2 regions of the Rhodopseudomonas sp. BAL398 genome follow, and region 2 is predicted to be linked to the other one. Evidence: riboswitches for the same ligand, from Rfam matches in the RefSeq annotation. Region 2 holds a riboswitch; the other holds the start of a gene.
The links. A riboswitch is a leader RNA that binds a small molecule or an ion and turns the genes downstream of it on or off. The one in region 2 is predicted to bind S-adenosylmethionine.
Positions count from the first base shown of each region.

Region 1: another riboswitch for S-adenosylmethionine. It lies ahead of RBJ75_RS15710 (homoserine O-acetyltransferase MetX); the one in region 2 lies ahead of RBJ75_RS18245 (O-succinylhomoserine sulfhydrylase).

Region 1 covers NZ_CP133111.1:3,316,250-3,320,640, forward strand. The annotation lists gene metW (methionine biosynthesis protein MetW) at 153-839, opposite strand; gene RBJ75_RS15710 (homoserine O-acetyltransferase MetX) at 841-2,043, opposite strand; SAM riboswitch at 2,178-2,257, opposite strand; gene RBJ75_RS15715 (chorismate mutase) at 2,565-3,413, shown strand; gene hisC (histidinol-phosphate transaminase) at 3,441-4,391, shown strand, end outside.
Region 2 covers NZ_CP133111.1:3,871,765-3,876,155, reverse strand. The annotation lists gene RBJ75_RS18255 (SGNH/GDSL hydrolase family protein) at 1-548, shown strand, start outside; gene RBJ75_RS18250 (hypothetical protein) at 784-1,038, shown strand; gene RBJ75_RS18245 (O-succinylhomoserine sulfhydrylase) at 1,111-2,310, opposite strand; SAM riboswitch at 2,379-2,458, opposite strand; gene RBJ75_RS18240 (2'-deoxycytidine 5'-triphosphate deaminase) at 2,570-3,676, shown strand; gene RBJ75_RS18235 (HEPN domain-containing protein) at 3,682-4,101, opposite strand; gene RBJ75_RS18230 (nucleotidyltransferase family protein) at 4,098-4,391, opposite strand, start outside.

The DNA of each region.
Region 1 (4,391 bases), 560 kb from region 2:
CATCGCAACTTTGAACTTTTTACTGAGTGGAGCCCAACCGACCGCCGCGTCATCGGCAGCAAAACTCCCTCCCCCGCTTGTGGGGGGAGGGCTGGGGTGGGGGAAAGCGGCGGGTCCGAGCGTTCTGAGAAACACTGAGGGGCGCTCGGCCCTCAGGGCGCGATCCCCTGGCCGGCCGCAGGCTTCTTCTCACCGCGGCTCAGCAGGAACACGCCCTGCTCGCCGAACATGTTCCAGAACCACCACGGCGCGATCAGCCGCAATGGCTTGCCGTAGCGATCCAGCGCCACCGCGCGTTCCATCTTGACGTCGATCTGGTCGCACAGCAGCACGAAATCCTTGATGGTGCAGAAGTGAATGTTCGGGGTGTCGTACCACGACGCCGGCAGGTTTTCGGTCAGCGGCATCTGGCCCTTGATCAGCAATTGCAGCCGCATATTGATGTAGCCGAAATTCGGAAACGACACGATGGCGCGGCGGCCGATCCGCAGCAGATTTTCCAGCACCGCGCGCGGCTGCCGGGTCGCCTGCAAGGTCTGCGACAGGATCACATAGTCGAAGGAATCGTCCGGGTAGTTGACCAGATCGGTGTCGGCGTCGCCCTGCACCACCGCGAGGCCCTTGGCGACGCAGCGGTTGACGCCTTCGCGCGACAATTCGATGCCGCGGCCATCGATGCCGCGGCTTTCCAGCAGCTGCAACAGATCGCCCTCGCCGCAGCCGACATCGAGCACCTTGGAGCCGGGCGCGACCATGTCGGCGACCAGCACATGGTCGCCACGATGGCCTTTCGGTGCAGGCGCCGGCACGATGCCGGGCAGCGTCTCCTGTTCGGCCATCTCAATCGCCTTTCGCGGCGAGGCCATGCGCGGTGGCGGCCGATTCCAGGAAGGCGCGGGCGATGTCGATGAATTCCGGGACGTCGAGCAGGAAGGCGTCGTGGCCGCGGTCGGTCTCGATCTCGGCGAACGACACCCGCGCGCCGCCGGCATTCAGCGCATGCACCACGGCGCGGGATTCCGAGGTCGGAAACAGCCAGTCCGAGGTGAACGACACTACGCAGAACCGCGTCGTGGTGCCGCGAAACGCCTCCGCCAGCACGCCATCATGGTCGGCTGCGACATCGAAATAGTCCATCGCCCGGGTCAGATAGAGATAGGAGTTGGCGTCGAAGCGCTCGACGAAGGACGAGCCCTGGTGACGCAGATAGCTTTCGACCTGGAAATCGGCGTCGAAGGAGAATGTCGGCAGCTCGCGGTCCTGCATCCGGCGACCGAATTTGCGATGCAGAGCCGCGTCCGACAGATAGGTGATATGCGCGGCCATCCGCGCCACGCCGAGGCCGCGATGCGGATAGCTGCCTTCGGCGAAATAGCGGCCGTGGCGCCACTCCGGATCGGCCATCACGGCCTGACGGCCGAGTTCGTGGAACGCGATGTTCTGCGCCGAATGCCGCGTGCTGCAGGCGATCGGCAGCGCCGAAAACACCCGCTTGGGATAGGCCACGGTCCATTGCAGCGTCTGCATCCCGCCCATCGAGCCGCCGACCACGCAGAACAGCGTCTCGATTCCGAGCCGGTCGATCAGCATCGCCTGGGCGCGGACCATGTCGGGGATGGTGATGACCGGGAAATCCAGCCCCCAGGGCTGGCCGGTGGCGGGATTGGTGGAGGCCGGGCCGGTGGAGCCCATGCAGCTGCCGATCACATTGGAGCAGATCACGAAATAGCGGCTGGTATCGATCGGCTTGCCGGGGCCGACCAGGGTCAGCCAGCCGCCGGGCTTGCCGGTCAACGGATGCGCATTGAAAATATGCTGGTCCATGGTCAGCGCATGGCAGACCAGAATGGCGTTGGAGCGATCGGCGTTGAGTTCGCCATAGGTCTGATAGGCGATCTGGAACGGCGCCAGATCGACGCCGCAATCCAGCGCCAACGGCTGGTCCGCGCCGAAATGGGCGACCAGCGAGGTCGGATGATCGGCCTCGTGCAGGCGCTCCTCACTGGCCACGATGGGGGGCTTCGCCGACTGGATATTCATCATCTTGCTACTGGCCTCATGCGGAGGTCACTCAGTTTGCGCATGACCTGATCCGAAACCGGGATCCCGGGATCATGCGCGAGATCGACACCGATTCAGGCCATAAAAAACCCGGCCTGAACATCGTTCGGCCGGGATCAGAACTGTCCCCGGCCTGTTTAGCGAGTTGTTTAACGTGGCTGCAAGCCGGCCGGCTCAAATGACCACGGAAGAGCCAAGAACCTAATACTCGGCCTGCGGCCCGTCAAGACGACCGCCCGCACCCCTGCAATCCAGTCATTCCGGGGCGCGAGAGCGAAGCTCGCGCGAACTCGGAATCTCGCGGCTGGGGCCATGCCTGGAGCGAGATTCCGGGTTCGCTCGGCTGCGGCCTCGCGCCCCGGAATGACCACGCTTTGGCATTGCCCGCGCCATCAGGCGACGAAAGTCGTAACGTTTGCTTTGCATTTGCCCGGTGGCTTACCTAATCAAGGCACGCGGTTAACCATTCGCGACCGCCACCTCGCTTTCTGACGGATTGCCCCATGTCCCAACCGCCCTCGCCCCCGTCCTTGGGGGAACTTCGCCGTGAGATCGACGCCATCGACGAGCAGGTCCACCATCTGCTGATGCAGCGCGGCGACATCATCGACCGGCTGATTTCGGTGAAGCAGACCCAGGAGGTCGGCTCCGCGTTCCGCCCGGCGCGCGAGGCCGACATGATGCGCCGGCTGGCGCAGCGCCATCGCGGCATCCTGCCGCTCGACACCGTGGAGAGCATCTGGCGGGTCATCATCGCGACCTTCACCTATGTGCAGGCGCCATTCTCGGTCCATGCCGACCAATCGCTCGGCGAATCCGCGATGCGGGATTCGGCGCGATTCCATTTCGGCTTCACCGTGCCCTATGTGGCGCATTTCAGCGCCGCCGCCGCGGTCGAGGCGGTGGCGCGCTCCAAGGGCGATCTGGCGCTGGTGTCGGCGACATCGAGCAATAATCCGTGGTGGATCGCGCTGGAAACCGCCGGCGCGCCGAAAATCATCGCCCGGCTGCCCTTCATCGAGCGCGCCGACCATCCGGCCGCGCTGCCGGTATTCGTGGTGTCGCGGGTCGCCGACAGCGCGATGGTCACCGAGGTCGAAATGTGGAGCATCCGGGTGTCGGGCTGGAACGCCGATATCGCCCGCGCGGTGTCGCCGCTGGCCGAGCTTGTCGCGGTGCCCGATACCGCCTTCGACGGCGCGGCGCTGCTGGTCTCGATTTCTGACCCCAGCACCCTTGATGGCATCAAGGCAGCCCTGATCGCAGCGGGTGCCTCGGTGCGATCATCGGCCCTCGTCGGCAGCCACGCGAAGCGCTATACGGTGCCCCCGGGCGGCACGCCACGCGCGTAACAGCCGCCGGTTGATCTGGAGTTGACGATGTCCCGCCCCGTGCCGAATCCCGGCATTCTCGATATTGCGCCCTACACCCCCGGCAAAAGCCCGGTGCCGGAAGCCGGCCGCAAAATGTTCAAGCTGTCCGCCAACGAGACCCCGTTCGGGCCGTCGCCGAAGGCGATTGCGGCCTACAAGGCCGCAGCCGACCATCTCGAGGATTATCCGGAAGGCACCTCGAAGGTGCTGCGCGAGGCGATCGGCAAATCCTACGGCCTCGATCCGGACCGCATCATCTGCGGCGCCGGCTCCGACGAGATCCTCAATCTTCTGGCGCACACTTATCTCGGCCCCGGCGACGAGGCGATCGCCACCACTTACGGCTTTCTGGTCTACCCAATCGCCACGATGGCGAATGGCGCCAAGCTCGTCGTCGCCGACGAGACCAACCTCACCGCCGACGTCGACGCCATCCTCGCCAAGGTGAGCGCGAAGACCAAGCTGGTGTGGCTCGCCAACCCGAACAATCCGACCGGCACCTATATCCCGTTCGACGAGGTGCGGCGGCTGCGCGCCGGCCTGCCCGGCGACGTCGTGCTGGTGCTGGACGGCGCCTATGCCGACTACGTCTCGAAGAACGACTACGAAATCGGCATCGAATTGGTCGCGACCACCGACAACACCGTGCTGACCCACACCTTCTCCAAGATCCACGGCCTTGCCGCCTTGCGGGTGGGCTGGATGTTCGGCCCGGCCGCCATCGTCGACGCGGTGAACCGGATCCGCGGACCGTTCAACGTCTCGGTCCCGGCGCAGCTTGCCGCGGTCGCGGCGATCGAAGACACCGCGCATCAGCAGATGTCGCGCACCCACACCGAGAAGTGGCGCAACGTGCTGACCGACGAAATCCGCAAGCTTGGCCTCACGGTGACGCCGAGCGTCTGCAATTTCGTGCTGATGCATTTTCCGACCACGCCGGGCAAGACCGCGGCGGAA
Region 2 (4,391 bases):
GTTTGCGCCGGCAATATCCGGGCGCCGATATCAGCGTGGTCAATAGCGGCCGGGGCGGCGAAGACGCCCCGGAGATGATGAAGCGGTTGAAATCGTCGGTGCTCGACGCCAAGCCCGACCTTGTGATCTGGCAGGTCGGCACCAATGCGATTCTGCGCAATCTCGATCCGGCGGCGACCGCCAAGGTGGTCGAGGACGGCATCGCCATCATTCAGGCGGCCGGCTCCGATCTGGTGCTGGTCGATCCGCAATATGCGCCGCGGGTCAATGAGCGCGGCGAGACTGCCGGCAAGACCGTGCGGCTGCTCGGCAAGCTCGCCGAATTGCGCCGCGTCGGCGTGTTCCCGCGCTTCGAGGTGATGCGCGAATGGCACGAGCAGCAGGCGCTGCCGTTCGAGAATTTCGTGATCGCGGACGGGCTGCACATGAACGACTGGGGCTATGCTTGCTTCGCGCAATTGCTGGGCGACGATATCATCCGCTCGGTCGGGCAGATCAAGCTTGGGATCCGCGGGCCGTCCGGCGTGATGGCCTACCGACCGCTGTGACCGGACTTTGCCGCCGCCTTTCGCCTGACGCACGTCAGTAATGTCACGGACGAGGCAGTTCCGATGTGGATCATTCCCGGGCGCCCTTGCGTTCTGATGATCAGCACCGCCGCTCCGGCTTTTGTTCTGAGCGTCTTCTTCGCGCGCTACTCACTTCGCTCGAAAACGCTCAAATCCAGCAATTTGTGTCGGATATCGAACCGACGCTCCCGTCGAAATGACCTAGCTTTCATTCTTGCCGCTGGTCCTCGGCAGCGGGCCGGCGGGATGCGATCTGCTGTCACTGGAAACCAAGTTGGATCAGTCCATCGCTCTCGACGAGCTGGAAATCTATCGGCGGCTCCTGGCCGAGACCACCGACGAGCAGCAGCGCCGCAAGCTGCTGGTGATGATTGCCTGCCTGTTTGAACAGATCGAACTATCCACCGGCGCCGGCATCAAATCTATCGCAACCCGCATGAGAGGCGCCGATTTCACGCGGCTGAATTGATACGCGCGGCGATCAGCATGCGTGACCAGCGGGCCGGGCGATGCCCGGCCCCTTCCGGCGCTTCTTGAGCAGCTACGCCTGCGCCAGCGCGGCGTGCAGATCCTCGATCAGATCGTCCGCATGTTCCAGCCCGGCCGAGAACCGGATGAAACCGTCGCTGATGCCGAGCTCGGCGCGGATTTCGGGTTTCAGCCGCTGATGCGTGGTGGTGGCCGGATGGGTCACCAGGCTGCGGGCGTCGCCGAGATTGTTGCTGATCTTGATCAGCTTGAGCGCATTGAGAAAGCGGAACGCGCCGGCCTTGTCGCCCGCGACCTCGAAGCCGACCAGCGTCGAGCCGCCATGCATCTGCTTCTTCACCGTGGCGGCCTGCGGATGATCGTCGCGGCCGGGATAGATCAGCCGCGGAATCTTGGGATGCCCCGCCAGCGCGTCGGCGATCTTGGCCGCGGCGTCGGTCTGCTGCCGCACCCGGATCGCCAGCGTCTCCAGCCCCTTCAGCAAGATCCAGGCGTTGAACGGCGACAGCGACGGGCCGGTCTGGCGCAGGAAGGTCTGGATGTGCTCGTCGATGAAGGTCTGGCTCGACAGGATCACGCCGCCGAGGCAGCGGCCCTGGCCGTCGATGTGCTTGGTGGCCGAATACACCACCACGTCGGCGCCAAGTTCGAGCGGGCTCTGCCACACCGGGGTCGCGAACACATTGTCGACCACCAGCCGCGCGCCGCCCGCATGGGCGATCTCGGCGATCGCCGAAATATCGAGCACGTCGAGCGTCGGATTGGTCGGGCTTTCCAGGAAACAGGTCTTGGTGTTGGGCCGCATCGCCTTCTGCCACTGGTCGAGGTCGAGCCCGTCGACCAGCGTCGATTCGATGCCGTAGCGCGGCAGCAGATCCTCGACGACGTAGCGGCACGAGCCGAACATCGCCTTCGACGCCACGACGTGGTCGCCGGCGCGCAACGGCGCCAGCATTGCGGCGGTGACCGCGGCCATGCCGGTGGCGGTGGAGCGCGCCGCCTCGGCGCCTTCGAATTCCACCATCCGCTGTTCGAACGCCGACACGGTGGGATTGGAGAAGCGGGAATATTGGAAGCCGGGATCGTCGCCGGTGAAACGCGCCTCGCATTCTTCGGCCGAGGCATAGACGAAGCCCTGGGTCAGGAAGATGGCGTCGGAGGTCTCGCCATATTGCGAGCGCAGCGTTCCGGCGTGCACCAGCCGGGTTTCGCGGCGATAATTCGTGGTCGATGGAGCCTTGATCGTGGACATGCGTTCTCCTCGTGACCATCCTGGCGATGGCCACAAAAAACCGGCCTGGAAAAATTCCACAGGCCGGGAGCACACTGTCCCCGGCCTGTTTAGCGACTTATTTAACGTGGCTGCAAGCCGGCCGGCTCAAATCACCACGGGATAAGTCCTGCTCATAATCCGCAGCACCCTTTCCGTCAAGCCGGTCATCGGATAACCGATCGGAGTTGCTGTTTTAAGCCGTCTGGATGGCATGGCAGCCATCCGAAGGACCATTGCCTTGCCGTTTACCTTGCCACCCAATGCCAATGGGATCCTGCCCGACCGCATGATCGCGGCGATGGCCGATGCCGGCCTGATCCTGCCGGAATATCCCTTCGTCGAAAGCCAGATCCAGCCCGCCAGCCTCGACCTGCGGCTCGGCAGCATCGCCTATCGGGTCCGCGCCAGTTTCCTGCCCGGCCCGCATTCGACCGTCGCCGAACGCATCGACGAATTGAAGCTGCACGAGATCGACCTGTCCGACGGCGCGGTGCTGGAGACCAATTGCGTCTACATCGTGCCGCTGCTGGAAAGCCTGGCGCTGCCGCAATCGATCGTCGCTGCCGCCAATCCGAAAAGTTCGACCGGCCGGCTCGACGTGTTCACGCGGGTCATTGCCGACGGCACGCGGCGGTTCGATATGATCGGCGCCGGCTATCACGGCCCGCTCTATGCCGAGATCAGCCCGAAGACCTTCCCGGTGCTGCTGCGCGAGGGCTCGCGGCTGTCGCAGGTGCGGTTTCGCACCGGCGACGCCATCCTCGATGCCGACGAACTCGATGCGCTGCATGATCTGGAGCGCCTGGTCGATGCCGATGACGCTGATCTCAATGGCGGTGTCGCGCTCAGCGTCGACCTGTCGGGCGAGAATTCCGACGGCTTCGTCGGCTATCGCGCCAAGCGCCATACCGGCGTGGTCGATATCGACCGCCGTGGCGGCTACGCGGTCGGCGAATTCTGGGAGCCGATCGCGGCCCGGCCCGACGGCACGCTGATCCTCGACCCCGGCGAGTTCTACATCCTGGCCTCGAAAGAAGCCGTCCAGGTGCCGCCGGACTACGCCGCCGAGATGGTGCCGTTCGATCCTTTGGTCGGCGAATTCCGCGTGCATTATGCCGGCTTCTTCGATCCCGGCTTCGGCTATGAGGGCGCCGGCGGGCTCGGCTCCCGGGCGGTGCTGGAAGTGCGCTCGCGCGAAGTGCCGTTCATCCTCGAACACGGCCAGATCGTCGGCCGCCTGATCTACGAAAAAATGCTGTCGCGCCCCAACGCGATGTACGGCCAGAAGATCGGCTCGAACTACCAGGCCCAGGGCCTGAAGCTGAGCAAGCATTTTAGGGCGTAGGCGATCTATGCCGGTCGGGCTCGATCCCGCAATGCCGTCTGCAGATACCGAATCGTCTCTTCAATCTGCGTGAGGCGTTCTTCAATTTCCTGAACCGTGACGCGAGCTTGCGTCGCAGGATCGTCGGACGGATAGCGAAACGCGGTTGCCCAGGGCGTGATTGCCGATATCGCCGCATACCTTGCCTTGAGTGGATCCGCGTTAGGCACGAGATCCGCAAGTGCCACGAGGTCATGGCCGCGCCCGCCCTGACGCGGGTGGGAGATCCGAAGATCGACCAGCCGCGCCTTGATGGCCTTCTCGGCCGCTTGCTGCGCGAGATATGCGGCTTGCGGAAGCGATGCGGGCGGAAGGAGCAACCGCCGCGCGGCCACGGCATCGCTGGTCGCAAGATCGAGCCAGGTGGTCGGATCGCTCGAACTCATGGCGACAACGCTGGCTCGACTTTCTGGTAGATCACCCGTCCGTCGCGGTCGATATCATGGCTCAAGCTGGTGGGGTCATGTCGCGCCGTTTCGAAGGCGCTGCTGCGAAGCGGCGCGATCTGAATCGGTATCCCCAGATCTGAGACCTCGCGCCACAGCGAGATCGGCGTGAACATTCCGGCCGCGATGTCGTCGTTCAGGATGACGCAAAGGTCGAAATCGCTATCCTCGGAATGGTCGCCACGCGCCCGGCTGCCGAACAGGATGATCCGTTCGACCGGCGCGAAAGT